2 regions of the Rhizobium sp. BIGb0125 genome follow, and region 2 is predicted to be linked to the other one. Evidence: predicted binding sites of a transcription regulator. Region 2 holds the regulator's gene; the other holds the start of a gene.
The links. The regulator LexA, encoded in region 2, represses DNA repair genes until DNA is damaged. The targets are predictions, from matches to a motif close to TGTTCNNNNTGTGTTCNG.

Region 1: the regulator LexA is predicted to act here: its motif matches at 2,228-2,245, upstream of M2418_RS16155 (YifB family Mg chelatase-like AAA ATPase).

What each region holds. Positions count from the first base shown of each region.
Region 1 is NZ_JANUDV010000005.1:357,628-373,803, reverse strand. Features, by position in the region: gene M2418_RS16170 (sn-glycerol-3-phosphate import ATP-binding protein UgpC) at 1-474, shown strand, start outside; gene M2418_RS16165 (cupin domain-containing protein) at 582-1,094, shown strand; gene gshB (glutathione synthase) at 1,191-2,147, shown strand; gene M2418_RS16155 (YifB family Mg chelatase-like AAA ATPase) at 2,392-3,924, shown strand; gene cysK (cysteine synthase A) at 3,990-4,958, opposite strand; gene M2418_RS16145 (LysE family translocator) at 5,103-5,720, opposite strand; gene dut (dUTP diphosphatase) at 5,834-6,307, opposite strand; gene M2418_RS16135 (peptide chain release factor 3) at 6,398-7,981, shown strand; gene coaBC (bifunctional phosphopantothenoylcysteine decarboxylase/phosphopantothenate--cysteine ligase CoaBC) at 8,147-9,352, shown strand; gene M2418_RS16125 (MmcQ/YjbR family DNA-binding protein) at 9,349-9,708, shown strand; gene ubiB (2-polyprenylphenol 6-hydroxylase) at 9,701-11,275, opposite strand; gene ubiE (bifunctional demethylmenaquinone methyltransferase/2-methoxy-6-polyprenyl-1,4-benzoquinol methylase UbiE) at 11,312-12,088, opposite strand; gene mutM (bifunctional DNA-formamidopyrimidine glycosylase/DNA-(apurinic or apyrimidinic site) lyase) at 12,232-13,140, shown strand; gene M2418_RS16105 (enoyl-CoA hydratase) at 13,164-13,937, shown strand; gene rpsT (30S ribosomal protein S20) at 14,142-14,408, shown strand; gene dnaA (chromosomal replication initiator protein DnaA) at 15,181-16,176, shown strand, end outside.
Region 2 is NZ_JANUDV010000003.1:660,382-676,557, forward strand. Features, by position in the region: gene M2418_RS11550 (TerC family protein) at 1-451, shown strand, start outside; gene M2418_RS11555 (ATP-binding protein) at 575-2,092, opposite strand; gene lexA (transcriptional repressor LexA) at 2,543-3,271, shown strand; gene M2418_RS11565 (ComEC/Rec2 family competence protein) at 3,376-5,874, opposite strand; gene gltA (citrate synthase) at 6,176-7,465, shown strand; gene M2418_RS11575 (transposase) at 7,567-8,529, opposite strand; gene M2418_RS11580 (aldehyde dehydrogenase family protein) at 8,993-10,525, opposite strand; gene M2418_RS11585 (LysR family transcriptional regulator) at 10,835-11,731, shown strand; gene M2418_RS11590 (alpha/beta hydrolase) at 11,776-12,399, opposite strand; gene M2418_RS11595 (glutathione S-transferase family protein) at 12,411-13,382, opposite strand; gene M2418_RS11600 (DMT family transporter) at 13,517-14,404, opposite strand; gene lpxB (lipid-A-disaccharide synthase) at 14,633-15,817, opposite strand; gene M2418_RS11610 (LpxI family protein) at 15,814-16,176, opposite strand, start outside.

The DNA of each region.
Region 1 (16,176 bases), on a different contig from region 2:
GAGCAGATTGGCGCACCTCTGGATGTTTATCACACGCCAGCCTCGACATTTGTCGCAAGCTTCATCGGCTCGCCGGCCATGAACCTCGTTGCCGGTGAATTACATGGCGATCGTCTCGCCATCGGCCCTGAAATCATGACACTGAAGAGCTTTGCGCCGGCATCCGGTGCCGTCACGGTTGGCATGCGAGCCGAAGATTTCCGCATCGCCGGACCAGAGGAAAAGGGTCTGGCATTCCGCGTCGATTATGTGGAAGAGCTGGGTTCGCAGCGCCTCGTACATGGTTTTGTCGGCGATCAGGCAATGACGGCTGCCTTCCCGCCGGATCTGCCAGTACCGCTGGAGTTCTCGCTCACCATCGCGCCGGAGAAGCTGCACTTCTTCTCTGTTGAAACAGGAAAGCGGATTGAGCAGCAACATGCGCGTTTCAATTCGGAACAACAGGCCGCTGCTATCCCTTCATTTGCGGGCTGAAACCTCTGCATTTGAGGCCAGATCGATAAAATTGAACGGACTGAATGAACGGTATCGTTATTTGTTTGCGCTAAACCCCAATCGACAAAACCGGTTGGGGAAAGCGTATGTCGATCAAGATCATGTTGGCAAGTTCGTTGGCTATGGCAATTCGTAGCGTGCCGCTTATTCCCTTGACGTCTCGTCGCGGCAATCTGGACGCCGTCGTTGCCGCTTCAAGCCATGGCATGGATATGAAGGACGCGCCAATCAATCCGGACTGGATTTTGTCAGGCACGCCACATGCGCGTGCCGCAGACCATTCCAGAAGTCGTGATCGCGCCTCCAGCACTGCAATGTGGGACTGCACAGCCGGTGAATTTCGCTGGTTTTTCGGTTGGGATGAGACCGTTTATATCCTGGAAGGTGAAGTGCATGTCACGGCTGAAAACGGTGTGGTGAGTGTGTTGCGCAGCGGTGACGTCGCTTATTTCCGCGCCGGAACATGGGCGACATGGCGCGTGGACAACTACGTGCGCAAAGTGGCTTTTATGCGCCGTCCATTTCCGACAATGCTGGCTCTGGCCTATCGTGTTTGGAACAAGATTTTCTCGGCTCGCTCCTACAACCTTGCCAGGTAGAGTATCAATAAAACTCATAGATGCCGCATGTTGCAGCAGTTGCCTTTAAAGCCCCTCTATCCTAAATCTGTCGGGCTTTGAGAAAAGGGACTGCGCATGGCAAAAATCAAGAACGTTGCGATCCAGATGGATCATGTAGCCGGCATCAATATTGCCGGGGATTCGACCTTTGCCATGAGCCTTGAAGCGCAGGCCAGAGGCTACCGGCTGTTTCATTACACACCGGACCGTCTCAGCATGCGTGACGGCAAGATTTACGCCACTGTCGAGCAGATGGAACTGCGCGACATCAATGGCGATCACTATTCCCTGTCAGAACCGGAGCGCGTTGATCTGTCGACGATGGATGTCATTCATCTGCGCCAGGATCCGCCCTTCGACATGGCCTATATTACCTCCACGCATCTGCTGGAGCGCATTCACCCCAAGACATTGGTCGTCAATGATCCGGCCTGGGTACGCAACTCGCCTGAGAAGATCTTCGTCACCGAATTTGCAGACCTGATGCCGGCAACGCTGATCACCAAGGACGTAACCGAGATTGCCCGCTTCCGTCAGGAAATGGGCGATATTATCCTGAAGCCGCTCTACGGCAATGGTGGCGCTGGCGTATTCCATTCGACCCGTGACGACCGCAACTTTTCGTCGCTTCTGGAAATGTTCGGCCAGATGTTCCGCGAGCCCTATATCGCCCAGCAGTACCTACCTGACGTCCGCAAGGGCGACAAGCGTATCCTGCTGGTGGATGGCGAGCCGGTTGGTGCCATCAATCGTGTGCCGGCTGAAAATGATGCCCGCTCCAACATGCATGCGGGTGGTCGCCCCGAGCCGACAGAACTGACCGCGCGTGAAAAGGAAATCTGCGAGCGGATTGGTCCTGCACTGCGTGAGCGCGGTTTCCTGTTCGTTGGGATCGATGTGATCGGTGACTACATGACCGAGATCAACGTGACGTCGCCGACCGGCATTCGCGAAGTGAAAAAGTTCGGTGGTGCCGACGTGGCAAGCCTGTTGTGGGACGCCATTGAGCGCAAGCGCGAAGCGCAGGGCTGATTGGTCCTGCCTGCCCGGATGTGAAGGAATAGCCATTCCTTTGCGTCCATTACAACTCCAACACATCATATACGTGAAATTGTTCACGTAACGTTCTTGTTTTGCACCGTCTCTTGTGTCAGGCTGTTTGAGGCGGCCGGACAACGGGCAGATCATGTCTGGTGATGGCCGCTATAATCAGGTCTTCCGCCGGTCTCTTGCCATGAGGCGCCGGACCAGCGGATGCGGTTTACAGGAGCAGGCCATGGTGGCTCGGGTCAATACGGTTGCATTTCAGGGCATCGAAGGTGTGCCCGTTGAAGTTCAGGTCATGGTTGCGCCGGGCCGCGTCGGCATACAGATCGTCGGACTGCCGGATAAAGCCGTTGCTGAAAGCCGTGAACGCGTCCAGGCCGCCTTGCATGCGTCCGGACTTGCTCTCCCCCCAAAGAAGGTCACCGTCAATCTTGCCCCGGCAGATTTGCCAAAAGAGGGCAGTCATTTTGACTTGCCCATTGCGCTTGCCCTCATGGCGGCGCTCGGGGCAATACCTGCGGAAGCGCTGGCCGGTTACGTTGTTTTGGGAGAACTAAACCTTGATGGAACGATTGGTGCCGTGGCTGGCGCACTGCCGGCTGCCATCGGTGCCAATTCGATGGGTAGAGGCCTCATCTGCCCGGCGGACAGCGGCCCGGAAGCCGCATGGGCCGGCGCGGATATTGATATTCTGGCACCGCGCAGCCTGATTGCGCTGGCCAATCATTTTCGCGGTACGCAGCTTTTGTCGCGCCCGCAACCCGCCATCCGTGCGACACCCGCCAACATGCCTGACCTTGCCGACATAAAGGGGCAGGAGAGCGCCAAACGGGCGCTCGAAGTTGTTGCCGCCGGCGGTCATAACATGCTGATGGTTGGACCTCCGGGATCTGGTAAGTCGATGCTGGCTTCCCGACTGCCGTCTATCTTGCCGCCCCTGTCGGCAGCAGAATTGCTGGAGGTCTCGATGGTGCATTCCATTGCAGGCCAGCTTTCTGGCGGAAAACTGTCCGATAGCAGGCCGTTTCGGACGCCGCATCACTCTGCCACCATGGCAGCCCTTGTCGGCGGCGGTTTGCGTGCCAAGCCGGGTGAGGCATCGCTGGCCCATAATGGCGTATTGTTTTTGGATGAGTTCCCGGAGTTTTCACCGCAGGTGCTGGATGCTTTGCGCCAGCCGTTGGAAACCGGCGAATGTATCATAGCGCGTGCCAATCATCGCGTGAGCTATCCGGCGCAAATTCAGCTGGTTGCAGCGATGAACCCCTGCAAATGCGGTATGGCAGGCGAACCTGGCTTCACCTGCGCCAGAGGACCACGCTGCGTTTCCGATTATCAGGCCCGGATTTCCGGTCCACTGATGGACCGTATCGATATCCGCGTCGATGTTCCCGCTGTTTCGGCGGCAGACCTCATCCGCCCAATGGCGGCTGAAAGCAGCGTGGATGTTGCAAGGCGTGTAGCGCGTGCCCGTGAACGTCAGCAGGAACGGTATGCCAGTGCCGGTTTTGCCGAGATCAGGACCAATGCCCGTTGCTCCACCGCCCTTATTGAACGTTTTGCAGAACCGGACGCCGGTGGCTTGCAGCTTCTGCGTGATGCCGCAGAACGCCTGAAATTCTCAGCGCGCGGTTATCACCGTATTCTCAAGGTGGCGCGGACACTTGCCGACCTTGAGGGGCACGACATCGTCAGCCGCATCCATCTGGCTGAAGCCATTTCCTATCGTATTGCTGGAGAAAGGCTCACCGCTGCGGCGTGAGGCTTAAAAACTTGGGTGTAGAATTGGCCCGCCGTGCGCGACAGCATGGCGGGCCTTTTTTTGTGTTAGAGACCGAGACCTTCAAACAATGCTGTCGAAAGATAACGTTCCGCAAAGGACGGAATGATCACGACGATGTTCTTGCCAGCGTTTTCTTCGCGGCTGCCCACCTTGATGGCGGCTGCAAGCGCAGCGCCGGAGGAAATGCCAACCGGAACACCTTCAAGGCGCGCAACGAGGCGTGCCGTTTCAAACGCCTCGTCATTGGTGACGGTGACGATTTCATCATAGATGGTTGTGTCGAGAACGGCGGGAGCAAAACCTGCGCCGATGCCCTGGATCTTGTGTGGGCCGGGGTTGCCTCCGGACAGAACGGGGCTGTCAGCAGGCTCAACCGCAACCACCTTAAAGCCTGGTTTACGTGCCTTCAATACTTGGCCAACACCGGTAATGGTGCCGCCGGTGCCAATACCGGACACGAGAATGTCGGCAGAACCGTTGGTATCGTTCCAGATTTCTTCGGCAGTTGTCTTGCGATGAATCTCAGGGTTGGCTGGGTTTTCAAACTGTTGCGGAATAACGGCGTCAGGCAGTGTTTCTGCCAGTTCCTGCGCCTTTGCAATGGCGCCCTTCATACCCTTCGGGCCTTCGGTCAACACAAGCTCGGCACCCAACAGCACCAGCATCTTGCGACGCTCGACCGACATGGTTTCCGGCATGGTCAGAATAAGCTTGTAACCCTTGGAAGCGGCCGCGAAGGCGAGCGCGATGCCGGTATTGCCGGATGTCGGCTCAACAAGCGTTGTCTTGCCGGGGGTGATCTTGCCCTGTGCTTCAAGGCTTTCGATCAGCGCTACGCCAATACGGTCCTTGACCGAGGAGATCGGGTTAAAGAATTCGAGCTTTGCCAGAAGGTTGGCCTTGACGCCTTTTTCCTTGGCCAGCTTGTCGAGGCGTACGATCGGCGTATCACCAATCGTCTCGGTGATCGACGAATAGATACGTCCGCGTCCGGGCTTTCGGGCTTCTGACATGATAGTCTCCTTTAACATGCAACCGGCAGAAATTACCGCGCAGAATAGGAGCAATCACGGTTTCAGGCTAGCGAACGTTTGTTCTTATGCGAGCCGTTACTTGGAAAATTCTCGTGAAATCTCCACTTTAGTCGAACAAATATTTCAACTGGCGCGGGTGGCAATCATTGCCGCTGTTCCCGCCAGAATACCGGCGGCTGTGCGGTTGAGAATTTGCAATGCGAGGGGTTTCTTCAGCAGAGTGCGCGCCTTGGTGGCAAGCAGGATGTAGGGCAGAAGCACTGCCAACAAAACCACGAATGTAACGGCAATCAGCGTCAGATATTCCGTGATACCGATAACACGAATATCAATTAACGTTGGAACAAGTGCCACGTAAAACAGCATAGTTTTGGGGTTGCCGAGCGTGATCAGAAGACCTGACATGAATGACATGCCGATGCTGGTGGATTTACGCGCTTTCAGGTCGGTCGACAAAAGCCCCGCCGTCCAAAGCTTCCATGCAATATAGATGAGGTAGGCAGCGCCCGCGAATTTCAGCACCAGAAACGCTTCGTGGAAGGTCTGCGCGACAAAGGCCAGTCCAAGAATAACGGCTGTCAGATAGACCATATCTCCCAGAACAAGCCCAAGCCCCATGAAGAAGGTTTCGCGAAAACCGGAGCCCAAAGCACGCGCCACAATGGCAGTCATGCCGGGGCCGGGAATGGCAGCGGCAATGAACAGGGCTGTGGCGTAGGCAAGCAGGGTGCCGATTGTCATGGAAGGCTCCGAAAACACATTCTGCTGTGCGGTGTATCCAACTGGCATGAACTTTTCAATCATGACAATTCGGGCGATGCAGACGCGCGCAAACCGATGCGTTTTAAGACCCCTCAGGCAGTCCCAGTTGAACCGAAGCCGCCCGTTCCACGGCTGGTCTCGGAGGTCTCACTGACCTCGGTCACAACAACCTGCGTCACAGGTGCAATCACCATCTGTGCGATGCGCATGCCGCGTTCGATGACGAAGTCTTCCTGCCCGAGATTGGCGAGAATGACTTTGACTTCACCGCGATAATCGCTGTCCACAGTGCCTGGTGAATTGAGGCAGGTGATACCGTTCTTGATCGCAAGACCGGAACGAGGGCGAATTTGCGCTTCAAAGCCAACGGGCACTTCGAAGATGAAACCTGTCGGCACAAGCATGCGCTGACCGGACTTCAGGATAACCGGAGAATCGGCATCCACGGCAGCGCGCAGGTCCATGCCAGCAGCGCCGCTGGTTTCGTAAGATGGCAGTTCCACCCCCTTGCCATTGGCAAGACGGATTAGTTTAAGCTGCGGAGATGAGGACATATCATAAGGCATGGTGCCATTTGCTTTGTCACGGTGGCGCAGGTCAATTGCATATCGCGGCTTGAAACTGTAAAGACGGCGCCAATCAACAGGAATTTCTCAATGGCTGAAACACTCGCCGAGGCGGTATCCCGCCGTCGCACATTCGCGATTATTGCGCACCCGGATGCCGGTAAGACGACGCTGACCGAAAAACTGCTGCTGTTCGGCGGAGCTATCCAGCTGGCCGGTGAAGTGAAGGCGAAGAAGGACCGTATCCAGACCCGTTCGGACTGGATGAAGATAGAGCGCGAGCGCGGCATCTCGGTCGTCACCTCTGTTATGACCTTTGAATATAATGACCGGGTGTTCAACATTCTCGATACACCGGGCCACGAAGACTTTGCGGACGATACCTATCGCACGCTGACGGCAGTGGATGCCGCGATCATGGTTATCGATGCCGCCAAGGGTATCGAGCCGCGGACGCTGAAGCTGTTTGAAGTCTGCCGTATGCGCGACATCCCGATTATCACCTTCATCAACAAGATGGACCGTGAAAGCCGCGACCCATTTGAAATTCTGGATGAGGTGGAAGAAAAACTGGCGCTGGACACCGCGCCTGTAACCTGGCCAGTTGGCCGCGCCAAGACATTCTCCGGTGCATATAATCTGGCCAACAACACGTTCCGTGGTGTCGATACGCAGGTTGAATCTTTGCCGGTTGATGGCCCAAGAGCAGTTGCTGACCGTCTGCCAGAAAATGAGCGTGAAGCCTTTATCGAAGAAACGGAACTGGCGAGAGAAGCTTGCCGCCCATTTGATCGTCAGGCTTTTCTCGAAGGCCACATGACCCCCGTGTTCTTTGGTTCGGCACTGCGCAACTTTGGTGTTCGTGATCTCATCAACGCGCTGGGCGATTTTGCGCCACCACCGCGTGACCAGGTGGCAGACACTCGCACCGTTCATGCGGCGGAAGACAAGATGACGGCTTTCGTGTTCAAGATTCAGGCCAATATGGACCCGAACCACCGCGACCGTATCGCGTTTGCCCGCATCTGCTCCGGCAAGCTGGAGCGCGGCATGAAGGCGCGTCTGGCACGTACCGGCAAGCAGATGGGTCTAACGGCGCCGCAGTTCTTCTTTGCCTCGCAGCGCCAATTGGCTGATACGGCCTTTGCCGGTGACGTGGTGGGCATTCCCAACCACGGCACACTTCGTATCGGCGATACGCTGACCGAGGGTGAAAACCTTGTGTTCCAAGGCGTTCCGAACTTCTCGCCAGAAATTCTGCGTCGCGTGCGACTGGAAGATGCGATGAAGGCCAAGAAGCTGAAAGAAGCACTACAACAGATGGCGGAAGAGGGCGTTGTGCAGCTGTTCTCGCCAGAGGACGGCTCCCCTGCGATCGTCGGTGTGGTCGGTGCGCTGCAGTTGGACGTTTTGAAAGAGCGTCTGATGGGCGAATATGGCCTGCCGGTGTCGTTTGAAATGTCGCGCTTTTCGGTTTGCCGCTGGATTTCCTCGGACCAGCCTGCGGAAATGGACAAGTTCCTCAACGTCAAGCGTGGCGACATCGCCCGCGATCTGGACGGCGATCCGGTATTCCTAGCACAGGATGCATTTTCGCTGCGCTACGAATCTGAGCGTTATCCGGCTATCAAGATGGTTGCCATCAAGGAATATCACGCTGCCAAGGCGGCGTGATAGCCGATCAAAAGCATCCCCGGGATCAATGCCGAGAGCGCCGTGTGTCAAAGATGAACGGCGCTTTCATGCTTTTGAGGGATGTTTTGCACCTTGCGAAAATCGATTCCGATTTTTGTGGCGATGCGCTAGGGTCGGTTGAAACATCAATCGGTTACTTCGCGCATGACACTTTCAGGCAAACACATTCTTCTGGTCATTTCTGGCGGGATCGCGGCTTATAAGAGCCTTGATCTTATTCGCCGCCTGAAAGAGCGTGGCGCAAAGGTAACGCCCGTGATGACCGCAGGTGCGCAGGAATTTGTCACGCCGCTCGCGGTTGGTGCACTGTCAGCCACCCACGTCTTTACCGAGCTTTTTTCACGGCAGGATGAGCAGGATGTCGGCCATATCCGGCTGGCGCGCGATTGCGATCTTGTTCTGGTTGCCCCAGCTACTGCAAATCTGATGGCCAAGATGACACATGGTCTGGCCGATGATTTGGCTTCAACCGTGCTGTTGGCCACCGACAAGCCAATTTTGATCGCTCCGGCCATGAACCCGAAAATGTGGTCGGCCAGTGCAACACAGCGCAACATCGTGACATTGAAAAACGACGGTATTCATTTCATTGGCCCGATGGCTGGTGAAATGGCCGAGAAAGGCGAGGGCGGCACGGGCCGTATGGCCGAGCCGCTGCAGATCGTTGAGGCCGTCGCGGGACTTTTTGATACTGCGCCCAAACCACTGGCCGGTAAAACGGCGATTGTGACCTCAGGTCCGACCCATGAACCGATTGATCCCGTACGTTATATCGCCAACCGGTCCTCTGGCCGGCAGGGCCACGCCATAGCTGCCGCCCTTGCACGCCTGGGTGCCAAAGTGACCCTGGTCTCTGGCCCTGTCACCATTGCCGATCCCGCTGGTGTCAGCACCGTGCATGTCGAGCGGGCCGAGGAAATGCGTGATGCGGTGATTGAGCGTCTGCCAGCCGACATTGCCGTCTTTGTGGCAGCGGTTGCGGACTGGCGGGTGGCCACTGCGTCCGATCAGAAGATCAAGAAACAGCCGGGTGATGCACCACCGGCACTCATGCTGACAGAGAACCCCGATATCCTGAAAACCGTCGGTCATCATGAAAAACGTCCGACTTTGGTCATCGGTTTTGCTGCGGAAACACAGGACGTCGAAAATAATGGCCGCGCCAAGCTGGAACGCAAGGGCGCCGACATGATCATCGCCAATGACGTATCCCCAGAAACCGGTGTGATGGGCGGACTGCGCAATCAGGTAAAGCTGATTTCGAAAGATGGCGTCGAGGCTTGGCCGGATATGGGCAAGGATGAAGTTGCCGACCGTCTCGCAGCGATGATTGCGGAGAAACTGGCATGAGCATTTTTGACCGCAATGGTTTTGATGACCTGTTGTCGAAGTGGCCGGGTGTAACCTTTGTCGACCAGTGGGATTCGCACGTTGCCAAAGTCGGGGGTAAGGTTTTTGCCGTTCTCGGCAACAGCGATAACTGGCGTCTTGTCGTGAAGTGCTCCGAGGAAAGTTTTGAAATCCTCACCTCGCTCGAAGGCATAGGTCAGGCGCCCTATTTCGCCAAACGCAAATGGATATCGATCGCAGAACATTCCCCGCTGAAGCGCGAGGAACTCGAGCATTATGTGCGCCGCTCCTATGACATGGTAGCATCTGGGCTAACCAAGAAGCTGCGCACGGAGCTGGGGATCGCTATCAGCTGATCCGTATTGCGATGTAAACCAGCACCAAAGCAATGATCCAAAGCGCGATACGGCCCCATCGGGTGTGACGCGCTTCTGCCTTGCCGATGGCTTTTGCGGTCTGCGGATCGAAACGCACGCCGTTTTCGCTCATATAGACCAGTTCGCCATGCAGTTTTTCGGTCTTGGCGGCAATTTCCGGAATGGCCTCGGCCAGCTTTACAGCCGCCTTCATGCCGTCCTTCAAGTCAGTGACGATGCGCTTGGGACCGAGATTGTCGCGTATCCAGCTGCCAACCACCGGATCGGCAGCCTTCCACATGTTGAAGCGTGGGTTGAGAATGCGCGAAACGCCTTCCACTACCACCATCGTTTTTTGCAGCATCACCAGCTCAGGCCGGGTTTCCATGTCGAAAAGCTCGGTAACCTCAAACAGCAGCGTCAGCAACTTGCCCATTGAAATGGTTTCGGCTGGTTGACCGTGGATCGGCTCGCCAATGGCGCGGATGGCCTGCGCAAAGCTCGCAATATCATGATGGCCGGGCACATAACCCGCCTCAAAATGCACCTCGGCGACGCGCATGTAATCGCGGGTAATGAAGCCATAGAGAATTTCGGCGAGGAATCGGCGTTCCTTTTTCCCCAAACGGCCGGCAATGCCCATGTCGACGGCAACGATCATGCCCTTGGCATCGACAAACAGATTGCCGGGATGCATATCGGCGTGGAAAAAGCCATCACGCAGGGTGTGGCGCAGGAATGACTGGATCAGCGTATCGGCCAGCTTGTCGAGATCGTGGCCCGCCACTTTCAGCGCCTCCACGTCAGACATCTTGATGCCGTCGATCCACTCCATGGTCACGACATCACGGCCGGTCCGTTCCCAGTCCACGTCAGGCACGCGGAAACCGGGGTCGTTTTTGGTGTTTTCGGCAATCTCTGAAAGGGCTGCAGCCTCAAGGCGCAGGTCCATCTCGATCTTGGTCGTCTGCTCCAGCGCGCGGGTAACTTCAACCGGACGCAGGCGCCGGGCAGAACGAACGAAACGCTGCTGCAGGTCGGCAATCAGATACATTGCTTCCAGATCGTTCTGGAAGCGCTGTCGCACACCGGGGCGGATGACCTTGACGGCAACCTTGCGCGGTCCCTGTGGCGTATCCACGATGGCCGGATGCACCTGCGCAATTGAAGCGGCGGCAATCGGATCGCCAAACTCGCGGTAAAGCTCGGTCACCGGACGGCCGAGCGATCCCTCGATATTGGCCTTTGCCGCGCTGATCGGGAAAAATGCCATACGGTCCTGAAGACCAGCCAGGTCATCGGCAAATTCGGCACCCACCACATCAGGGCGGGTCGCCAGAAACTGGCCCATCTTGACATAGGACGGCCCGAGCCGTTCCACCGCACGCGCCAGCCTGTCGCTACGCTCGCGACTTTTGGCACGGTTGCGCGCAAAGGGTTTCAGCAGCGCTTTGGCAAATTTTGCCGATGCGGGCAGATCATCGGACGGCAGTGCCAGAAACACGCCCTCACGCACGAGAACCCAGCCGACCCGTGCCAGCCGGAAATATGCACCCGGTAAGCTCATGCAAATGCTCTGTTCTGACGGTAGAAAGTCATTGGATTACAGTTTCCAGCCGGAATGCAGTGCAGCGATGCCGCCGGTATAATTTGTGTAGCTGACGCGCGAGAAACCGGCGGTGCGGATCATCGTCGCGAAATCTTCCTGCTTGGGAAATTTGCGGATGGATTCGACCAGATACTGATAGGGCTCGGCATCACCGGTAATCATCTTGCCGAACTGCGGAATGGCATTGAACGACCACAGATCATAGACCCGGTCGAGCAGCGGCATTTCCACTTCGGAAAATTCCAACACCAGCAGACGGCCGCCACGTTTCAGAACGCGGTGGGCTTCTTTCAGGGCGAAATCGATACGCGGTACGTTACGAATGCCAAATGCAATCGTGTATGCATCAAAGCTGTTGCTTTCCAGTGGCAGCTCTTCGGCATTGGCCTCAACAAACGTCAAATTTTCGGAAAGACCTTTCTTGGCAGCCCGTTCCTGACCGACACCCAGCATGGAGCCATTAATGTCGAGAACCGTGGCATGCGCCAGCCGGTTCGACGCCTCGACGATACGAAACGCAACGTCGCCCGTGCCGCCCGCAACATCCAGCACCTTGTAGGTCGGATCCTTGCGCGGATTGAGCGAGGATACCATCGCATCTTTCCATAGGCGGTGCAGACCGGCAGACATCACATCATTCATGATGTCATATTTCTTGGCGACCTTATGGAAGACCTCGTTGACCATGCCCTGCTTCTGGCCTTCTTCGACCTTGTGAAAGCCGTAAGACGTTTCCATGCCGCCATCTGCGGTGGTGCGGGCCTCGGTCATTGTCTGTCTCCATTCTTTATTGCGCGGCGGACCATAGCGGAAACGCTTTCGCGACGCTATCTGTGACGGTATCAAATGGCCGCGATATGTGCAGGTGGTCTATAGAGCATAAAGTCGCATCGATAAACAACTGGATGAATGCCATGCCCGAATTGCCAGAGGTAGAAACAGTCAGGCGCGGTCTGGCGCCCACCATGGAAGGCGCGCTGGTTGATGCGGTGGAATTGCGTCGGGCTGATCTTCGGTTTCCGTTCTCGGAAGGTTTTGGTCCTGATCTTGCCGGTCGCAAGATTCTGTCGCTTGGCCGCCGCGCCAAATATCTGCTGATTGATCTGGAGGAAGACCGCACGGTCGTTGCCCATCTTGGTATGTCCGGATCGTTCCGTATCGAGGCGGGGGGCGTTAGCAGTGGCAAGGGTGAACCTGAGACGCCGGGTGAGTTCCATCACCCACGTTCAAAGGATGAAAAGCACGATCATGTGATCTTTCATTTACAAACGGAAAGTGGGCCGCAGCGCGTGATCTATAATGACCCGCGCCGGTTTGGTTTCATGCATCTGATCAATCGGCGCCATATCGATCGCTATCCGGCATTTGAAAGCCTTGGCCCGGAACCCACAGGTAACAGCTTGAGTGCCGATTATCTTGCCAGCCGTTTTGCGGGCCGTAAGCAGCCCTTGAAGACAGTGTTGCTTGACCAGAAGATCATCGCAGGTCTCGGCAATATCTACGTCTGTGAGGCCCTGTGGCGGTCGGGCCTGTCGCCGCAGCGGGCAGCCGGTACGCTGGTGACCAAAGCGGGTGAGGCGAGTGACCGACTGGTTCTGCTGACCCAGAAAATTCGTGACGTGATTGCCGATGCCATCGCCGCAGGAGGATCGTCACTGAAAGACCATATCCAGACGGATGGTACGCTCGGTTATTTCCAGCACTCCTTTTCCGTCTACGACCGGGAAGGGTACGCTTGCCGCACACCCGGTTGCGCGGGTACGGTGACACGCATCACGCAGGCAGGTCGCTCTACTTTCTATTGCGCGGTTTGCCAGACCTGACACGAGCCCTAGGGAGAACGGCCATGGATTATGAAACGTTGCTGGTGGAAAAGCGCGATGAGGTTGGTGTCATCACCCTCAATCGTCCCAAGGCTCTGAACGCGCTGAACTCGACGGTCATGAAAGAGATGCGCCACATTATGCAGTCGTTCACGACAGACGATTCCATCGGCGCCATTGTCATCACCGGATCGGAAAAGGCATTTGCGGCTGGTGCCGACATCAAGGAAATGCAGACGCTCGATTTTGTCGACGCCTATCTGGGCGACTTTATCGGTGGCTGGGACGATGTTGCGGCTACCCGTAAGCCGGTCATTGCCGCCGTATCCGGTTTCGCACTGGGTGGTGGTTGCGAGCTTGCAATGATCTGCGATTTCATCATCGCATCGGATACGGCAAAGTTTGGCCAGCCCGAAATTACACTGGGCATTATACCCGGCATGGGTGGCTCGCAGCGGTTAACCCGCGCCGTAGGCAAGGCCAAGGCTATGGATCTCATTTTGACGGGCCGTATGATGGACGCTGTCGAGGCTGAGCGTGCTGGCCTTGTGTCCCGCATTGTCGCGCCAGAGAAGCTGCTGGACGAGGCTGTGGAAGCCGCCACACGTATAGCCTCCCTGTCGCGTGCCTCCGTTCTTATGGCCAAGGAAAGCGTCAACCGCGCCTTTGAACTGCCGCTTGCAGAAGGTCTGCGGTTTGAGCGGCGTATGTTCCACTCGCTCTTTGCAACACAGGACCAGAAGGAAGGTATGGCTGCATTCGTGGAGAAGCGGAAACCGGCGTTTCGCAATCGCTGATATTTCGCGCAATGGAGTCGGAATCTCTGGTTTCGTTGAAAATGCGCGTTGACGGGCGCGCGCATTCGAGCTATATGCCCGCCCACGGTAAAGGATAGCCCGTCAGGCTTGTCCAAATAACTCCCGCAATTCTGGAACGTGAGGTCTTTGAAAGACTCTGTCCTGTGGTTGTGGAAATTAAATCGAATTCGAAGAGAGGCATACATGGCCAATACAACTTCGGCGAAAAAGGCGACCCGCAAGATCGCTCGCCGCACTGCAGTCAACAAGGCTCGTCGTTCGCGCGTTCGTGGCTTCATCCGTAAGGTTGAAGAAGCGATTGCAACTGGCGATCTCGCTGTTGCAACCGAAGCTCTGAAGGCCGCTCAGCCGGAAATCCAGCGCGCAGTCACCAAGGGTGTTCTTCACGGCAACACCGCATCCCGCAAGGTGTCCCGTTTGGCACAGCGCGTTAAGGCTCTCGCAGCCTAATATAATCCTTTTGGAATATAATTTTAAAAGCCTGGTCTTCGGACCGGGCTTTTTGTGCTTGTAACCGTTTATTAACGTCTCGGCATTTAACATGACAATCCCAAGTCAAGCTGATGACACAAAAAATCATTTAAAATCAAATGCTTGCGAGAGGTCTTTATCAAGTAGCCTATCTTTCTCTGCGAAAGGTGGCAGAGGTTTCGAGTCAAGTTTTTTTTTAATTTTTTTATTTGGATAGCCTCGCGAAAGCCTAGAAATTTGAATCTCATTGATTCATAAGCGATTCTCCAAAATAGGCCCGGCGTGATGCAAAATGGTTAGTCAGAGTCAATGGCTGATCTTCGGCTTTGCAGAAAAATGACCATTGATCTCAACCTACGATCCTGCCTAAATGCACCTCGTCAGGGGGCACGGATTACAATCCATCAACTGTTTCGAGTATTGAATTCGAAGGTTCGATAGTTCCTTGCGGCGGGATGTTTTTCATCCCGTTTTTTCAGATATCGACACGATGCAGGCTGCAACTGTGATGGTTGTAGAGCGGAATTTCTTTGTCTTGAAAAAAGTGATCTGAAGTTGAAACGAAAGGAGCACCGACAAGTGCATCGCAGGCCTCTCCATGATGAAGAGGGAAATGGGACAACCGGCTCGCGAGCAATAAACGAACTTTGAGCGATTCTTAACGAGGGGGTAGCTCAAGGCAATAACGAGAAGGTTTTCCCTGGCGGGGTATTTTCGTCAGGCTATGATTGGCAATTTGAAAGGCGGCAATATGCAAATGAATTTGGTGATGGGTGCGGCGGTAAACGGGGACCGCGCATCGCAGGCATGTGATGACGTTTGCTCTGAACCGGTAGGGGACAAATCGAAGATGACTCAAGATGCACTGTTTGAACGCTTCAGTGCACGCTTGAAGGCGCAGGTCGGTCCTGAAGTTTACGCAAGCTGGTTTGCGCGGCTTAAACTTCATTCGGTTTCCAAGAGTGTCGTTCGTTTCACAGTTCCAACGACGTTTTTGAAGTCCTGGATCAACAACCGTTATATTGATCTGATCACCAGCCTTGTGCAGAGTGAGGATCCTGAGGTTCTGAAGGTCGAGATTCTCGTCCGTTCGGCAACCCGTACAAATGTTCGCGTTCCGCAGACTGCTGAACGCGCCGAACCGGCAACCGAGACCATGGCACCGGTCGCTGCCCGCAGCAAAACTGCAGCAGCCCAGCCGATTGGTATGTCTGTACCAGCAGCCGCAAGCCAGGCTCAGCCTGCACGCCAGACATCGGGTGGACCGCTGTTCGGTTCGCCGCTCGACAGCCGTTTTACCTTTGATACCTTCGTTGAAGGTTCTTCCAACCGTGTTGCGCTGGCGGCGGCCAAGACGATTGCTGAAGCTGGTGCAGGTGCTGTGCGCTTCAACCCGCTGTTTATCCATGCAGGTGTTGGTTTGGGTAAAACCCACCTTCTTCAGGCCATTGCCAATGCTGCAATCGACAGCCCGCGCAATTCGCGCGTGGTCTACCTGACAGCTGAATATTTCATGTGGCGTTTCGCGACCGCGATCCGCGACAACGATGCCCTGACCCTCAAGGATACATTGCGTAACATCGACCTTCTGGTCATTGATGACATGCAGTTCCTGCAGGGCAAGATGATCCAACACGAGTTCTGCCATCTGCTGAATATGTTGCTTGATAGTGCAAAGCAGGTTGTTGTGGCCGCTGACCGTGCTCCATGGGAACTGGAATCGCTCGATCCGCGTGTTCGTTCGCGT
Region 2 (16,176 bases):
CTTTGTCACCCCGCTGTTTCTGGCGCTGGTGATGGTGGAAATTGCCGACCTGATCTTTGCGGTTGATTCGATCCCGGCGATCTTTGCGATCACCACCGACCCGTTCATTGTCTATACGTCGAACATTTTCGCGATCCTTGGCCTGCGTGCACTCTACTTTGCGCTGGCTGCCCTGATCCACCGCTTCGCCTATCTCAAATATGCGCTGGCTGCGGTTCTGGTGTTCGTTGGTTCGAAAATCTTCGTGGCTGACATGCTGGGTCTGGCAAAAATCCCGCCTGCCGTCTCGCTTGGTGTGACCGTCGCAATTCTGGTGACCGGTGTTGTCGGTTCGCTGTTTGCCACACGCAAGCAAGCAAAGGCTGTCGAATATTGTCCCGCTTCACAACATCCCGAAACTCCACCATCCTCGGCGCAACGCCGAGGATGGGCACCACAAGATGGCCGGTAACATCAGGCCATGTCTGCGATTTCAGCACGATGATTCTCGGACGCGATCCGAGAATGAACAACAGCAGATGGTCGGGACGCACCCGACCATAAGATAGAATAACGGCTTAAAAAAACAGCAGCCTTATTCGGCTGCCAGCGTCGCCTCATCATCAGCCGCATCCGCATCACCGGGTGCGGTTTTTGCATCAAGGTCCGGAAATGCCACGATACGCTTGCCGGAGAAATCGGCATGCACCACGACCAGTTCCTTCTCCTCGAAATAACCGAGCAAACGGCGTGCACGGCGTGCAGAATGCGTGCCATAGGCGCGAGCAATACGGGCATCAGATGGGCAAGGCTCCTCGCCCAGCGCGGCTTTAACCAGCATCAGGAATACGCCCTGCAGATCGTCGGAGACGTTTTTCGACAGATCGAGTGCCGTTTGCCAGCTTTCACTTGCCGCCATTTCGGCATCAACGCCGGAACGGGTAATTGCCACCTGACGGCGGAATTCCGACAGCGCCATCGGCGTGCCGGGAATGCGGCGCATGCGGGCACGCACCAGAAAGTCCTGATAGAGCACCGCATCGGTGCGATAGGCCGACTGCGGATCATCCAGAATTTCGTAGAGAACGCCTGAAATCTTCTCTTCGCGCTCTTCCGGCGTCATGTCCGAGGCGCTGCTGCGCTGCGGCTGTTCGGAGGCTGGCGTGATCGCCGCCGGCGTCGAGCGCGACAGCTCTGCCAGAATGTCCGTTGTCGGGCGCGGTGCCGGTGGCGTGCGGCGCACAGGGGCGCGCGTAAATTCTTCCGGGTCTGGCGTGAAGATCAGGTCTTCCACGTCCTGCGGTGCATCGGGCAGCGGCATCAGCTTGGGCGATGACGACCGAGCCGAGGTTTCCACAGCACCAATGACGATAGGCAGTGGGCGGCGCGACAGAGCCGGGCCAAGCGCCACGAAATTACCACGCTGCAAATCGCGGAACATTTCCGCCTGACGGCGGTCCATGCCGAGCAGGTCGGCTGCGCGTGCCATGTCAATATCAAGGAAAGTACGGCCCATCAGGAAGTTGGAGGCTTCCGCCGCCACGTTCTTGGCGAGTTTTGCCAGACGCTGCGTGGCGATAACGCCGGCCAGACCACGTTTACGGCCGCGACACATCAGGTTGGTCATGGCGCCAAGCGAAGCCTTGCGGGCATCTTCGGTTACTTCACCAGCCACGGACGGCGCAAACATCTGCGCTTCGTCGACCACCACCAGCACCGGATACCAATATTCGCGGTCGGCATCGAACATGCCGTTGAGGAATGCAGCTGCGGCCCGCATTTGCTGTTCGACATCAAGACCTTCAAGCGTCAGGACGCAGGATACGCGGTGCTGGCGAATACGGTTGGCAATACCGGCCAACTCACCCTCTGTGCGCTCGCCATCCACAACGATATGGCCGAACTTATCAGCCAGCGTCACGAAGTCCCCTTCAGGGTCAATAATGACCTGCTGAACCCAGGGGGCGGATTGTTCCAGAAGCCTGCGCAGCAGATGCGACTTTCCGGAACCGGAATTGCCTTGCACCAGCAGACGCGTGGCGAGCAATTCCTCAATGTCGAGTTTGGCAGCCTGCCCACCCGATAGCGTTCCCATGTCGATGCCGACCTGCAATGCCCTAAAACCTTATACTGTCAAAAATAGATGTTGAATGCCGACTCCGAACGAGCAGCGAACCCTCCCCATAACAGAGATTTCAACGCAATGCTTCCTCGTGAAGGTAAAAATGCACAGGGAATATGCGCTGCCAACCCAATCTGGTGGAGAGAATCAAACGAACCGAATCATGGCACCTTACGATATCAGATCGATAATCATGCCGGTTGGTCGGCTAACGGGCGGTGTTGCGCGCCTCAGCTTTCTGACGGATCGTTTTGTGATGAATTGACGTGAAATCGTTTAAAAAACAGCGTGATAGGCAGCGATTACACGTCTTGGCTGTTTGAAAGAAAATTCACCGGCGCGGCGATTACGAAATATTAAAGCCTTGCGGAACACATATGGAACATATAGTGTATGTTCTGCATTTGTTTCGATTTTCATCAACGGTTGGGGTGCGACTTCATGCTCACACGCAAACAGCAGGAACTGCTTCTTTTCATTCACGAAAGAATGAAAGAATCCGGTGTTCCTCCCTCATTTGATGAGATGAAGGATGCGCTTGATCTCGCGTCCAAATCCGGCATTCACCGGTTGATCACAGCGCTTGAAGAACGTGGCTTCATTCGCCGCCTGCCAAACCGGGCGCGCGCACTGGAAGTCATCAAACTTCCTGAAGCCTATTCGCCAAGCCTCAAACCACAGCGTGGCTTCTCACCAAGTGTGATCGAAGGCAGCCTTGGCAAACCAAAACCGGTTGTCGCCCCTGCTCCGACCCCCGCGCCTGTCAGCGCCAATGATGGCGGCAGCTCGGTATCGGTGCCGATGATGGGACGGATCGCGGCCGGTGTGCCGATCTCCGCCATCCAGAACAACACACATGATGTGTCCGTGCCGGCTGACATGCTGGGTTCTGGTGAACATTACGCACTGGAAGTGCGCGGTGACTCGATGATCGATGCCGGCATCTTTGACGGCGACACGGTCATCATCCGCAACGCCAAGACCGCCAATCCCGGTGACATCATCGTGGCGCTGGTCGATGATGAAGAAGCGACCTTGAAGCGTTTTCGCCGCAAAGGTGCATCGATTGCGCTTGAAGCTGCAAACCCGGCCTATGAAACCCGTATCTTTGGACCTGACCGCGTCAAGATTCAGGGCAAGCTGGTCGGCCTGATCCGCAGATACCACTAAGCGGTCATCAGCAGACCCATATCACTGCCAGGTGACGCGCCAGCGCGTCATCGCTACTGTCGCCGGAAAACGCCCGACAAAACTTGCCTTCAACTCACTTTAGTCTAGTGACGGTCCAGCAGTTGCGAGACATGCGGCGGTACTGCTGTTTCAAATGTCCTGCTGCGCCAGTTGTAATAACGATGCATGGTCCATGGACGGTAGGAACCATACATGGCAGCTGTCATTCTCTCTATCGGCAAATGCCGGTTTGCGGCGGTTGTTGCCTCAGTTGAAAATGTGATCTCCAGCGATCCGGTGCGCCGCAATGTCTGGGCACTGAGCAAAAAGGCGCCGGAGCGGCAGGTTTCAAATGATGTGGGACGCGTGGTGATAACCACAGAACCGATGTCGCAGGCGAGACCAAGATATCTGTTATCCAGCACGGAAATCACCACCTGCCCCTTCGCTGATCTGGCGATGCACCAGCTGTCGCGGCGGCAGGTAAAGGCATCAGATGCGTTTGTAACGGCGGCAGACATCACCTGCCTTTCCGTCTGAATGGTGTGTTCGTCCAGCATCGGCCGTCTTGATCGTGGTGGCGCAGCATCAGCATTGCCAGTCGTTTTGTCATTGGTGTCGTCAGGCGGAGGTTCTGGGACCGGCAGTTCCGGCAGCATGTTTGGCCGAATATATTTGTCAGGTAAGAACAAAGCCCGCGCCCATTGGTCATAGATAAAGCCGAATGGGCGTTGGCTGGTGCTGGCAACCTGATCCTCGCCAACCAGTGCCATCAGTTTCCCGTCCTCAAAAACCACCAGATCGGCATTGTCCTGCTGCCGTGACAGCACAAACAGCACAAGGCCTGCCAACAGGAACACAGCACTTACCCAAGCCAGTCGGGTGCGAAACAGTGTCAGCGCCAATAGGCCAAGCGTTCCAGCGCCCAAAAACCATTGATGCTGTCGTCCGACCCCGGCATCGCCTCCCCATGAGGCCACATAGGTGGCAATATCAATTGTCATCGCCATGCCGTAACCCATGACGGTCAGAAACGGCCCGTCCAGCCCGAAGGGCATCAGCAACATGGCGATCAAGGCAAAGGGCATGACGATGAAAGACATAACCGGCATGGCGGCGAGGTTCGCCGCCAGTCCATAGGTGGTGACACGGTGGAAATGTTCCATCGAATAGATGGCCGTGGAGACCCCGCCAATCAGCGAGGTCACGACAATACCGGCGCAGAAGCTGCCAAAGATGGACAGGCCCTTCAGGGTAAGCGGCGTATGTGTCGTCCGGAATGTTGCGCTGTCTTGTGCGGCGCGCCGCCGTGTCCAGAAACCATACGCGGCGACCAGCGCAATGGTTGCCGCAAAGGACATCTGGAAACTTGGCCCCATGACCTCTGACGGCGAAACGCAGATAATAATGATGGCGGAAATGGCAACATTTCTGAGGCTGATCGAGGGACGGTCAAACAGCACGGCGATCAGCATGATCGACATCATCAGCCATGCCCGTCCGGCAGACACTGCAAACCCTGAAATCAGGTAATAGGCGAGCGTCATGATAAGGGCGGCAAAGGCAGCGATCTTCTTGACCGGCCGCCTCTCGGCAAAACCCGGAAAACAGCTGAGTGCCGTGCGCAAGCCAACGAAGAATATGCCCGATGCCAGCGCCATGTTGAGGCCCGAGATGGCAACGATATGGGCAAGGCCGGACACACGCAGTGCTTCCATGGTGGTTTCTGATATTGCACGCCGTTCATCGGTTATGATCGAGGCGGCAAAAGCGCCGGCGTCGCCGCCAATCGTGCTGCGGATGCGCTCGGCAATGGCGCTGCGCAATTGATAAAGCCCTGTATCAGTCACACTGAGCCAGTGTCCGCGTTCCGCAATGCGGCGTTTGATCGCCTCACTCACCGCAGGCTGTGGCGCTCCATAAAAGAAACCGGTTGCACCTATGCCATTAAAATAGCCGGAAAAGGCAAAGTCATTCAGACCAGGCAAGGCCGGTCCTGAGGGTGGAGACAGGCGTGCGCGGCCGGTAACGCCCTGCCCGATTTCTATCGGTTGATGGCGACTTCTTGATAGTGCCGTGATCTTCTGCGGCGGGCGCGACAGTACAGGGTTTTCAGTCCCGGTGACCGATATGATGTAGCGCCAGTACCCGCGGGCATCCACCTCGCGTCGCTCGACAACACCTGACACAACTGTGGTGACGGGCGTATCGATGGTGACAGTATCCTGCCGCCAGCTTTCCAATTGCGCCAGCAGCATGCCTGCCAGACACAGCGCAACAAGGTTAAGCAATCCTGCCAGTGGTGCCGCGCGGTACCGAAGCGTGAGCGCCAGTGTGCCGGCTAAACAAAAGCCGCCAGCAAGCAGGTAGGGTGACGGTGTCTGAAGGCTCGAAAACCAGATGACGGCACCGACTGCCAGAAAAACCGGAATGCAAAGAAAGCCGTGGCCATAGGCCTTTTCGATGTCCAACATGCGCGACAGCGACGATATCCGACCGGATAAATTCCCTGCCGTTGCAGACTGTTCATAAACCTCTGCTACCCCGCCCTGATATCGTTGCAGAGCAAAGGAATCACCCTCACCGGGGAGATCAAGTCTCAACGGTTCCTGCTGTCGCAATTCTTGCGATGGTCTTACAGTCAAACCCGCAGCTCCCCCGCCGGACAGGGGGTAATTTGCAACCGGCACAACAACAATGCAACCACTTATATTTTAAGGAAGCATTGACCTAATATGAAACAGTCAAACGCCAAAAGCCTAGTTTTTGGCACAAGTTGATACCGCAACGCACAATTTGCCTTTTGGATAGCTTGGCATATGGCGCAGGATCAGATAGCTATCCTGAACGCTTAACGCCTAGATGCCTCACGGCATCCAAAACGCATGTTCTCGGAGGATTATGATGACGGAAAAAAGCGCTTCTATTACGCTCGGCGACAAGACAGTAGAACTTCCCATTCGAGAGGGAGCGATAGGCCCAGACGTCATCGACATCGCTGCATTGTACAAGCACACCGGCAATTTCACCTATGATCCCGGCTTCACATCGACTGCATCTTGCGAATCCAAGATCACCTATATCGATGGTGACGAAGGCGTCCTTCTGCACCGCGGTTACCCGATCGAGCAGCTTGCCGAAAAGGGCGATTTCCTTGAAACTTGCTACCTGCTTCTGTACGGCGACCTGCCAACAGCAGAACAGAAAAAGGATTTCGACAACCGCGTAACGCGCCACACCATGGTGCATGAGCAGATGACGAAGTTCTTCAGCGGTTACCGCCGTGACGCACATCCGATGGCTGTGATGGTTGGCACCGTTGGCGCCCTGTCTGCCTTCTACCACGACTCGACCGACATTACCGATCCGCACCAGCGCATGGTCGCTAGCCTTCGCATGATCGCCAAGATGCCGACAATCGCGGCAATGGCTTACAAGTACCACGTCGGTCAGCCATTTGTTTACCCGAAGAACGACCTCGACTACGCGTCGAACTTCCTCAACATGTGCTTTGCCGTTCCATGCGAAGAGTACAAGGTGAACCCGGTTCTGGCCCGCGCCATGGACCGTATCTTCATCCTGCATGCTGACCATGAGCAGAACGCATCGACCTCGACTGTTCGCTTGGCAGGTTCTTCCGGTGCAAACCCGTTCGCCTGTATCGCAGCTGGCATTGCCTGCCTTTGGGGCCCTGCCCATGGCGGCGCCAACGAAGCAGCGCTCAACATGCTCAACGAAATCGGCTCTGTTGACCGTATTCCTGAGTATATTGCCCGCGCCAAGGACAAGAACGATCCGTTCCGCCTGATGGGCTTTGGTCACCGCGTGTACAAGAACTACGACCCGCGCGCCAAGATCATGCAGAAGACCATGTATGAAGTGCTCGAAGCAACGGGCAACGGCGACGACCCAATCATGCAGGTTGCTCTGGAACTGGAAAAGATCGCCCTGTCCGATCCGTACTTCGTCGAAAAGAAGCTGTACCCGAACGTCGACTTCTACTCCGGCATCACGCTGAAGGCTCTCGGCTTCCCCACAACCATGTTCACGGTTCTGTTTGCTCTGGCACGTACCGTCGGCTGGATTGCCCAGTGGAACGAAATGATCGAAGATCCGCAGCAGCGTATCGGCCGTCCGCGCCAGCTCTACACCGGCGCACCACAGCGCGATTACGTACCAGTCTCCAAGCGCTGATTGGTTAGTGAATGACACAAAACACCGGCGCTCTCGCCGGTGTTTTTTTATGCGCGGGATTCAGGCCTTGCTCGCTGGCAGGCAACACCTCTCGACCCTCATCAAGTCAGTCTTGATTGATTGTTTTCGTACTCTTTGAGCCTTGCATTTGCGATGACGATGATGTGGCGCATGAGGGCACCGAGCGCTGTGAGTTTGGATTTGCCTGCGGCCAGTAGACGTTTGTAGGTTTGCGCAAGATGGGTCCTGCTTATGCTGGCAGCCATTGCTGCGATGAACAGCAGTGGCCGTAACTGCCGGCGTCCACCTGTTGCAAAACGACGCCCGCGATAGGTGCCGCTATCTCTTGGATGGGGCGCACACCCGGCCAGGCTTGCAGCCTTCTTGCGGTCGATGTGACCCAGCTCCGGCATAAGAGCGAGCAACACCGGGGCAATCACCTTGCCGATACCAGGAACCCCAAGCAGGATCACCTGTCGCTCCTTCATGCGTTGATTATTCTGAACGATCGCCTCGATCTGTTTGTCGAGGGTGGCGATGCGCCGTTTGATCTCGGCAACATGGCTTGCAATCTCTTTGGCTATCGGTTTGTTGCGCGGGGCTTTGAGGCGGTTTTCCTCCTGAACCCGCATGTTAACAAGATCGTCGCGGCGGCGCACAAGCAGCTTTATCTTCGCGTTATCAGGGGCTTCAGCCTGCCAGAGAGACAGGTTCGCGCTCCGGGCAAGGCCATATTCGGCGATGTGGCGCGCATCGATCGGGTCTGTTTTTGCCCTTGTGCCACAGGAGCGGATGAAGGCTTTTACCTTTGCCGCATCGGCGCGATGTGCGGGGATGGAAAGGTCTTTTAGAGTATCCAGCAGCAGGTCTTCATAACCGCCGGTCGCCTCGCACACGGCGAGCATATCGAGGCATCCTGCATAGGATTTGAGCGCGGTTTTGAGTGCGCCAGTGGTGTTGGAGATGGTGAAGGTTTCTCTCGTCTGGCTGTCGAAGAAGGTGATGGTGTCCTTGGCAACGTCACAGCCAAGGGCGAACTGGATTTTATCGGCATTCGGGTTCATGATGGAGCTCCATGCTTGGCATTGTCTGCGGGCGCGGTGCAAACCGTCCCATTCAAGTCAACAAGCGATGCAAAGCTGGTGCGGCCGCGGCCCATCATGAGGACGGTCGATGAGACCAACTCCCGTTCGGGCGCACGACCGCATGCTCCTCGGGGTGGCCACCTCGGGGAGCATCCAACTTCTCAAGCATTAAAGCATAAATCGGACAGACAATTCCCGTGCTTGTCACGGGAATCTAGCAAACGCGCGTCTGCGCGGCGGAAAGATGGTCTTTCATCCCAAGGACTTGGGATGACTGGATCTCTGTGACAAGCACAGAGATGAGGGCCGCCTAGATCGACCCTTTGCGCGCTCCACAAACAACCCAGCACAAAACAAAAGGCCGAAGCATCACGCCCCGGCCTTTTCACATTTAATCACCACGACCGAGCGGCATGTCGCCGCCCTGCCCTTTGCGGCTCTATTATTCGATATCGAAGGACACGCCCTGCGCCAGTGGCAAGGCCTTGGAGTAGTTGATGGTGTTGGTTGCGCGGCGCATATAGGCCTTCCACGCATCCGAGCCGGACTCACGGCCGCCGCCGGTTTCCTTTTCGCCACCAAAGGCGCCACCGATTTCTGCACCTGACGTGCCGATATTGACGTTGGCAATACCGCAATCCGAACCATCAGCAGACAAGAAGCGTTCCGATTCCTGCAGGTCGCGGGTGAAGATCGACGACGACAGGCCAGCGGAAACGGCATTGTGATCATCGATCACAGCGTCAAAATCGCTGTACTTCATCACGTAGAGAATAGGTGCGAAGGTTTCTTCCAGCACAGGGCCGTCCTGCTTTGGCATTTCCACCAGAGCAGGCTTGACGTAATAACCGTCAGCGGCGCCCGTATCGACACGTTCACCACCAAGAACCGTACCGCCGTGGTTCTTGGCTTCACCGAGCGCCTTCTGCATGCCGTCAAAGGCCGCCTTATCGATCAGCGGACCGACCAGCGAGGAGGTTTCCAGCGGGTTGCCGACGGACACCGAGCTGTAGGCCTTCTTGAGGCGTGGCACGAGCTGGTCGTACACGCTGTCATGCACAAACAGACGACGCAGGGTCGTGCAGCGCTGGCCAGCGGTGCCCATGGCGCCAAAAGCGATGGCGCGCAGTGCCATGTCGAGATCGGCCGATGGGCAAACGATACCGGCATTGTTGCCGCCAAGCTCCAGAATGGAACGGGCAAAACGCTTGGCAAGGCGTGGACCAACCTCGCGGCCCATGCGGGTGGAACCGGTGGCAGACACCAGCGGCACCTTCGGGTGGTCAACCAGTGCTTCACCGACAAAACGGTCTCCAATCAGCACCTGGCTCAGCCCCTCTGGCGCATCGCCAAAACGGGCAGCGGCGCGCTCGAAAATGCCCTGAACGGCAAGCGCCGTCAGCGGCGTCTTTTCAGACGGCTTCCACACGACCGTGTTGCCGCAGACCAGCGCCAGCGCCGCATTCCACGACCAGACAGCGACCGGGAAGTTGAAGGCGGAGATAACGCCGACAACACCGAGGGGATGCCAGGTTTCCATCATGCGGTGGCCGGGACGTTCTGTCGCAATGGTCAGGCCATAAAGCTGGCGGGACAGACCAACCGCGAAATCGCAGATATCGATCATTTCCTGGACTTCGCCGAGACCTTCGGACGGGATCTTGCCGGCTTCCAATGATACGAGACGACCAAGATCGGTCTTGAAGGCGCGCAGTTCCTCACCCAGCAGGCGAATAAGTTCGCCACGGCGTGGTGCCGGCACCAGACGCCATGCCTTGAAGGCAGCATCAGCCTTTTCAACCACCTTTGCCACTTCAGCGACCGACACGGTCTTGAGGTCTGCAACCTTCTGGCCGGTCACCGGGCTGAAGGATGGCATGTTACCGCCAGTGTAAAGGCTGGACGAAACGCCCATCTTTTCCAGCAGGCTTGCTGCTTCCTTTACCACATCGATTTTCTGGGTTGCTGCGTCCATTTTAAGCTCCATTTTCCCCGCAGTGGCGGCGCTTCATCCATACTGGAGAAAAACACTCTGCCCTGCACTTCAATTTTCGGTCTTCTTTACCGTGTCGCGGGCCTGAACAGGCCAAAACCTGTTATTTGTTACGGGCCTTGGCTGTTTGTTTTACGCATGTCGTTATTGCAAAACCCATGGATTTTGCACGACATGCTGTCGTTTCCCACTTGACGAAAAGTGCCAGTTTATTCTTTCTCGTAATCATATACGCCAGGATTGACCGGTTTCAAATGACGAAACCAATTATGTTGATGCGAGATCGGAATAATGGACCCCAGACGCCGCCTGATACCTGACATCGTGACCTTGCAGGCTTTCGAGTGTGCGGCACGGCATGGCAACTTCACACGGGCCGCCGAAGAACTGAACCTGACACAAAGTGCCATCAGCCGCCAGATCCGTGATCTGGAAGCGCAAACCGGCATGCAGTTGTTTGAGCGCATCAGGCGACGCGTGGTACTGTCACAGGCCGGACGCAAGTTTTTACCCGATGTGCAGCGCCTTTTGCAGCAGTCCGAACAGTTGATGGTGCGCGCTGTTGCATCAGGCGAGTCCGGCTCTGCCCTGTCGATTGCCTCCCTGCCGACCTTTGGTAGTCGCTGGCTGATGCCGCGTCTCAACAAGTTCATCGAGAGCCACCCCGATACGGTCATCACCGTTGCGTCGCGTTCGCACCCGTTTGATTTTGACGAGGAAGGGTTTGACCTTGCCATTCATTACGGACAGCCGGTCTGGGCGCATGGCACCTGCACCTTTCTGTGCAATGAGGTGATCCTGCCTGTGGCCAGCCCTTCGCTGTTGGCGAAGGCGACCATCGCCAACCCCACTGATCTGCAGACCATGCCGCTGCTGCACCTGACCACCCGGCCCAAACTGTGGTCGGAATGGTTCGAGATGAGCAAGGTCACGGCCGACAATGCCTTTCGCGGCAACCGTTTTGACCAGTTCTCCATGGTGATAGAAGCGGCGGCCAGCGGCATGGGCATTGCCCTTCTGCCGCGTTACCTCATTGAGGCCGAGCTGGCATCCGGCCGATTGCAGGTGCTATTTGACCTGCCGTTGACCACCGATAACAGCTATTACATCGCCACCCCAGAGGGTCGGCAGGACAACATGCTGGCGCGCGCCTTCCAGACATGGCTATTGAGTGAGGTCAGTCGCTAGGGGCTGCCACAGGCCGCCCCGCAGACACCCTATTGCTGGAAGGTTCAGGCCCTGGCGCCAAAGGCAGTCAGAAGGAAGTTGGCGGCAATCACCGCGCCGTCCTGCGAAATTGTGTGGCCAACACCGGGCAGCGTGTGCAACTCGGCACTGATGCCTGCCTTGGCCAGCGCTGCCTTTGCTTTTTCACTTTCGGCAAATGGCATGACGTGATCGGCCGTGCCGTGAATGAGCGACAGGCGTGTGCTCTCCGACGGCGCATAGGGTTCCGGTGAGGCGAGCCTGCCGGAAAAGGCCACCACAGCCGCCACAGGCCATCTGCCTGATGCCACCGCATCCAGCGCCATGATGGAGCCTTGCGAAAACCCAACCAGCGCCACGCGGTCGAGGTTGCTCGTCAGCGCGTGGCGGGCAATAATATCGCCCAGCACTTCATCAAAGGCTGCACGCGCCTCCACGACGCGCTGAGGGCGGTTGGCTTCTGTCACGCCATCGATACTGAACCATTGCCGGCCCGGGCCATTGCCAAAGCTGAATGGCGCGTCCGGGCTTTCAAAATCCATGTCCGGGGTCGACTGGCGCAAAAACTGCCCCAATGGCGCAAGGTTTGCGCCATTGCTGCCAACGCCGTGCAGACCGATAACCAGTTTGCGTGTAGAATTGGATGTCATGACAACCTCCCTTAGGATAGCGAAACCGGTGCTAGACCCGGCAGATCAGGGCCAACAGGCACGATCTGCGTCGGGTTGAGCGCCTTGATCGAATAATAACCGCGCTTGATGTGGTCGATACTGACGGTTTCACGCACGCCCGGCACATCAAGCATCTCATTGAGGAAGCGGCTGAGGGCCGGATAATCCGCAATGCGCTTCAGATTGCATTTGAACAGGCCGTAATAGGCCGCATCAAACCGCACCAGCGTTACAAACAGGCGGATGTCGGTTTCGGTGACCGTGTCACCGAACAGGAACGGACCCTTACGCTCAAGGCGGGTTTCCAGCTCTTCCAGCGTTTTGAACACATCGGCAAAGGCCTCGTCATAAGCACCTTGTGTGGTGGCAAAACCGGCGCGGTACACACCATTGTTGAGGTTGGGGTAAATGCGCTCGTTCAGCGCATCGATCTCGGCACGCAAATGCGTCGGGTACAGATCAAACGAATTGTCGGCCAGATCTCCAAAACCGGAATTCAGCATACGCAGAATATCCGCAGATTCATTGTTGACGATGGTGTCTGTCTGTTTGTCCCACAACACGGGCACGGTGGCGCGACCGGTGTAATGCGGGTCTGCGCTGGTATAGATCTGATGCATGTAGGACTTGCCATTGATCTCGTCGCGGTTTGCACCGGGATAGTCACCAAAACGCCAGCCTTCATCCGAGATGGAGGGCTCGACGACTGAAACGGAAATCACGTCCTGCAGTTTCTTAAGATTGCGGCCAATCAACGTGCGTGATGCCCAGGGGCAGATCAGCGCGACATAGAGATGGTAACGACCCGCTTCTGCCTTGAAACCACCCTCACCTGTCGGTCCTGCCGAACCATCCGCAGTGACCCAATGACGGAACCCGGATGTCTGGCGCACGAAACCGCCCTTGGCATCCGTCGCCTGAACAGGGTGCCAATCTGAAGTCCATTTTCCGTCGACAAGCATGTTAAGATCCTCATTCGGTCATCTGATGGGATCGTTATGAAGCCATAGGCTTAATGGCCACAAGCCACGCATTTGTTGACGCACTGTAACCGATCAGAACGTTTTCAGGAATAAAGATTGAGACTGTCGCCGGTTCACAGCCGATTGCGGAAAAACGGGTTCCAGCGCACGGTGCCCAAGCGGATTTTTTCACGGAACATCGTCAGCAGGCCAGCACCGGCAATAACCACCAGACCGGCGACCGCCAGCTGGTCCGGATATTCGCCGAAAAACAGCGATCCAATCGCCACCGCCCAGAGGATTTGCGAATAATGCGAGGGCGCAATCTGGCTGGCTGGCGCAATCTTGGTGGCAATCAGCAGGGTAATCTGGCCGATGGCCGTAAAGGTGCCGATCAACGCGAACACGCCGAAATATTTCAACTCCGGCATCTGGAAGGTGGGAACCGAGGCAAGGCCGTTAAACAACAGGCCGTAGATCAACAGCACGCCCATGATCGAGGTGCGTTTTTCCTTGCCCGCCAATGAGCGCAAAAGCACGATGGTCAGGCCTGCGAGAAAGGCCACGGCAACCGCTGCGGCGTGGCCAAGGTGCAGTTCACGAAAACCGGGACGCACCACCATCATCACCCCGACAATGCCGGCACAAACGGCGGCCCAGCGCCAGATGCCAATATCCTCCTTCAGCACCAGCGCCGAGAGAATGGTAACGAACAGCGGCGACAGGAAGATCAGCGCATAGGCTTCGGCCAGCGGAATGGTGGTGAAGGCATAGATTCCGAGAATACCGGCCAGCAAGCCGGAAATCGCACGGCCATGCACCGCCCATGGCCGGCTGATACGCCAGAACTCACGCCAGCGCTCGTCCTTCGGCTTGGTGAAAAAGATGATCGAGGCGGAAAACAAAATGCTGAAAAAGCCGATCTCAAACACACTGACCTTGCCGCCAAGCGATTTGATCAGGGCGTCTCCCCCCGAAAAGCTGGCGTAAGCAAGCAATCCCAGAAGAAAACCCGTATTCATTGGCAGACTTTCGACAGTGTCAGAACGTGATGAAGGCGAAAAATTGGGGCAGAATTGTATGCGCAGAGAAGATGTGCGGCCGAAGCAGGCACAGATATGTCGTTCTGCGGTACTCCCAACCGCCAGCAACCGCAAGGCTATCGGTGGCTGCTTTCGTTCGTTTATGAGATATTTTGCGGAAATGCCGAGGGAATGGTGAACCAAGCCTCAAAGAGGTGGGTTTTGAGGTTAATTCCGAGCCGGATTGCGGGCATTCACGACATCCAGCAGGATTTCTGCCGCGCGTTCACCCGGCGAACGTTCGGTGTGCAGGCGCTGCTGCACCAGCGCGTAACCTTCCAGCATGGCCCGGCGCTGAGTCGTGTCGGAAGATAAGCGCTCCAGCCAGCGCACCATGGAACCGGGACGCACCACCTCGTTGATATATTCTGGCACAACCACGTAATCGGCAATCAGGTTCGGAAGCGCGCCTGTCCAGGTTTTGATACGTTTGCTAAGCATCGTAAACAGCCAGTCGGTCTTGTAGACCGATACGGCTGGCACGCCGGCCAGCGCCAGTTCCAGAATGACCGTGCCGGATGCGGCGATGGCGGCATCTGCCTTGGCAAAGGACGACCATTTGAAATCGCTCTCGGCACTTATGGTCAGCTTGATGTTTTGCGGCCAGCTGGCGGCAAACTGCCGGACCAGCGCTTCGCGTCTCTTGACGGTCGGCAGTACAAATTCCGTATCGCCGTTGCGCTCGACATAGGACTGCGCAGCCTGCGCAAATGCGGGCATCAGCTTGGAAATCTCGGCCGATCGTGAGCCGGGTAACAAAAGCACGGTTTTCGTCCGGTCCGCCCCTGCCTCCAGCCTCTGATTGCGCTCATTGCGCACGGCGAGCAGGTTGGGTTCAACGCTCAGGCGATGGCCGACAAAGGTGGTTTTAGGGCCACCAAGGCGCTGCATGACCTCAGGCTCAAACGGCAATACCGCCAGCACATGGTCGACATAGGACAACATGGCCTGCGCGCGGTATTCCTTCCACGCCCAGACGCTTGGGCACACGTAATTGACCACAGGCAGCGATGGTAGAGCGGCACGCACGCGTTTTGCCACGCGGTGGGTAAAATCGGGACTGTCGATGATCAGCAGAACATCGGGTTTTGCGGCGATAATCGCATTGGCCGTCTGCTTGATGCGCGACAGAAGTTTTGGCAGCTTGGCCAGCACCTGCGTGAAACCCATGATCGACAGTTCGGAGAAGTCGAACAGCGAGTTCACGCCTTCCGCCTCTAGTGCGTCACCGCCAACACCGACAAGTTCGATCGTGCCGGGATATTGTAATTTGAGGGCGCGGATCAGATCGGCGCCCAACAGGTCGCCCGAGACTTCACCGGCAATGACGCCAACCTTGAGTGTATCGCTCATCCCCTAAAGTCTCCGCCCAGCGACATATCGATGCCGCATACAAATATGCCTGCCTGATCGGCATCTCTCAACATGGTTTCGCGGTCGAGAACCAGCGAACGCCCCGCCTCCACCGCAATTCCGGCAAGTCCGGCCTTGGCAGCATTGGCAATGGTTGAGGGTCCGATGGTTGGCAGATCGGCGCGTACATCCTGCTGCGGTTTGCACAGCTTGACCAGCACGCCCTTGCGACGCTGCGAAATACGGCCATTGGCACGCAAGTGCGCCACACGCTCCAGCATGGCATCGGTGCCTTCAACACCCTCCAGCGCCACGATACGGCCACCAACGGAGACAGCACCCTGCCCCACATCCAACAG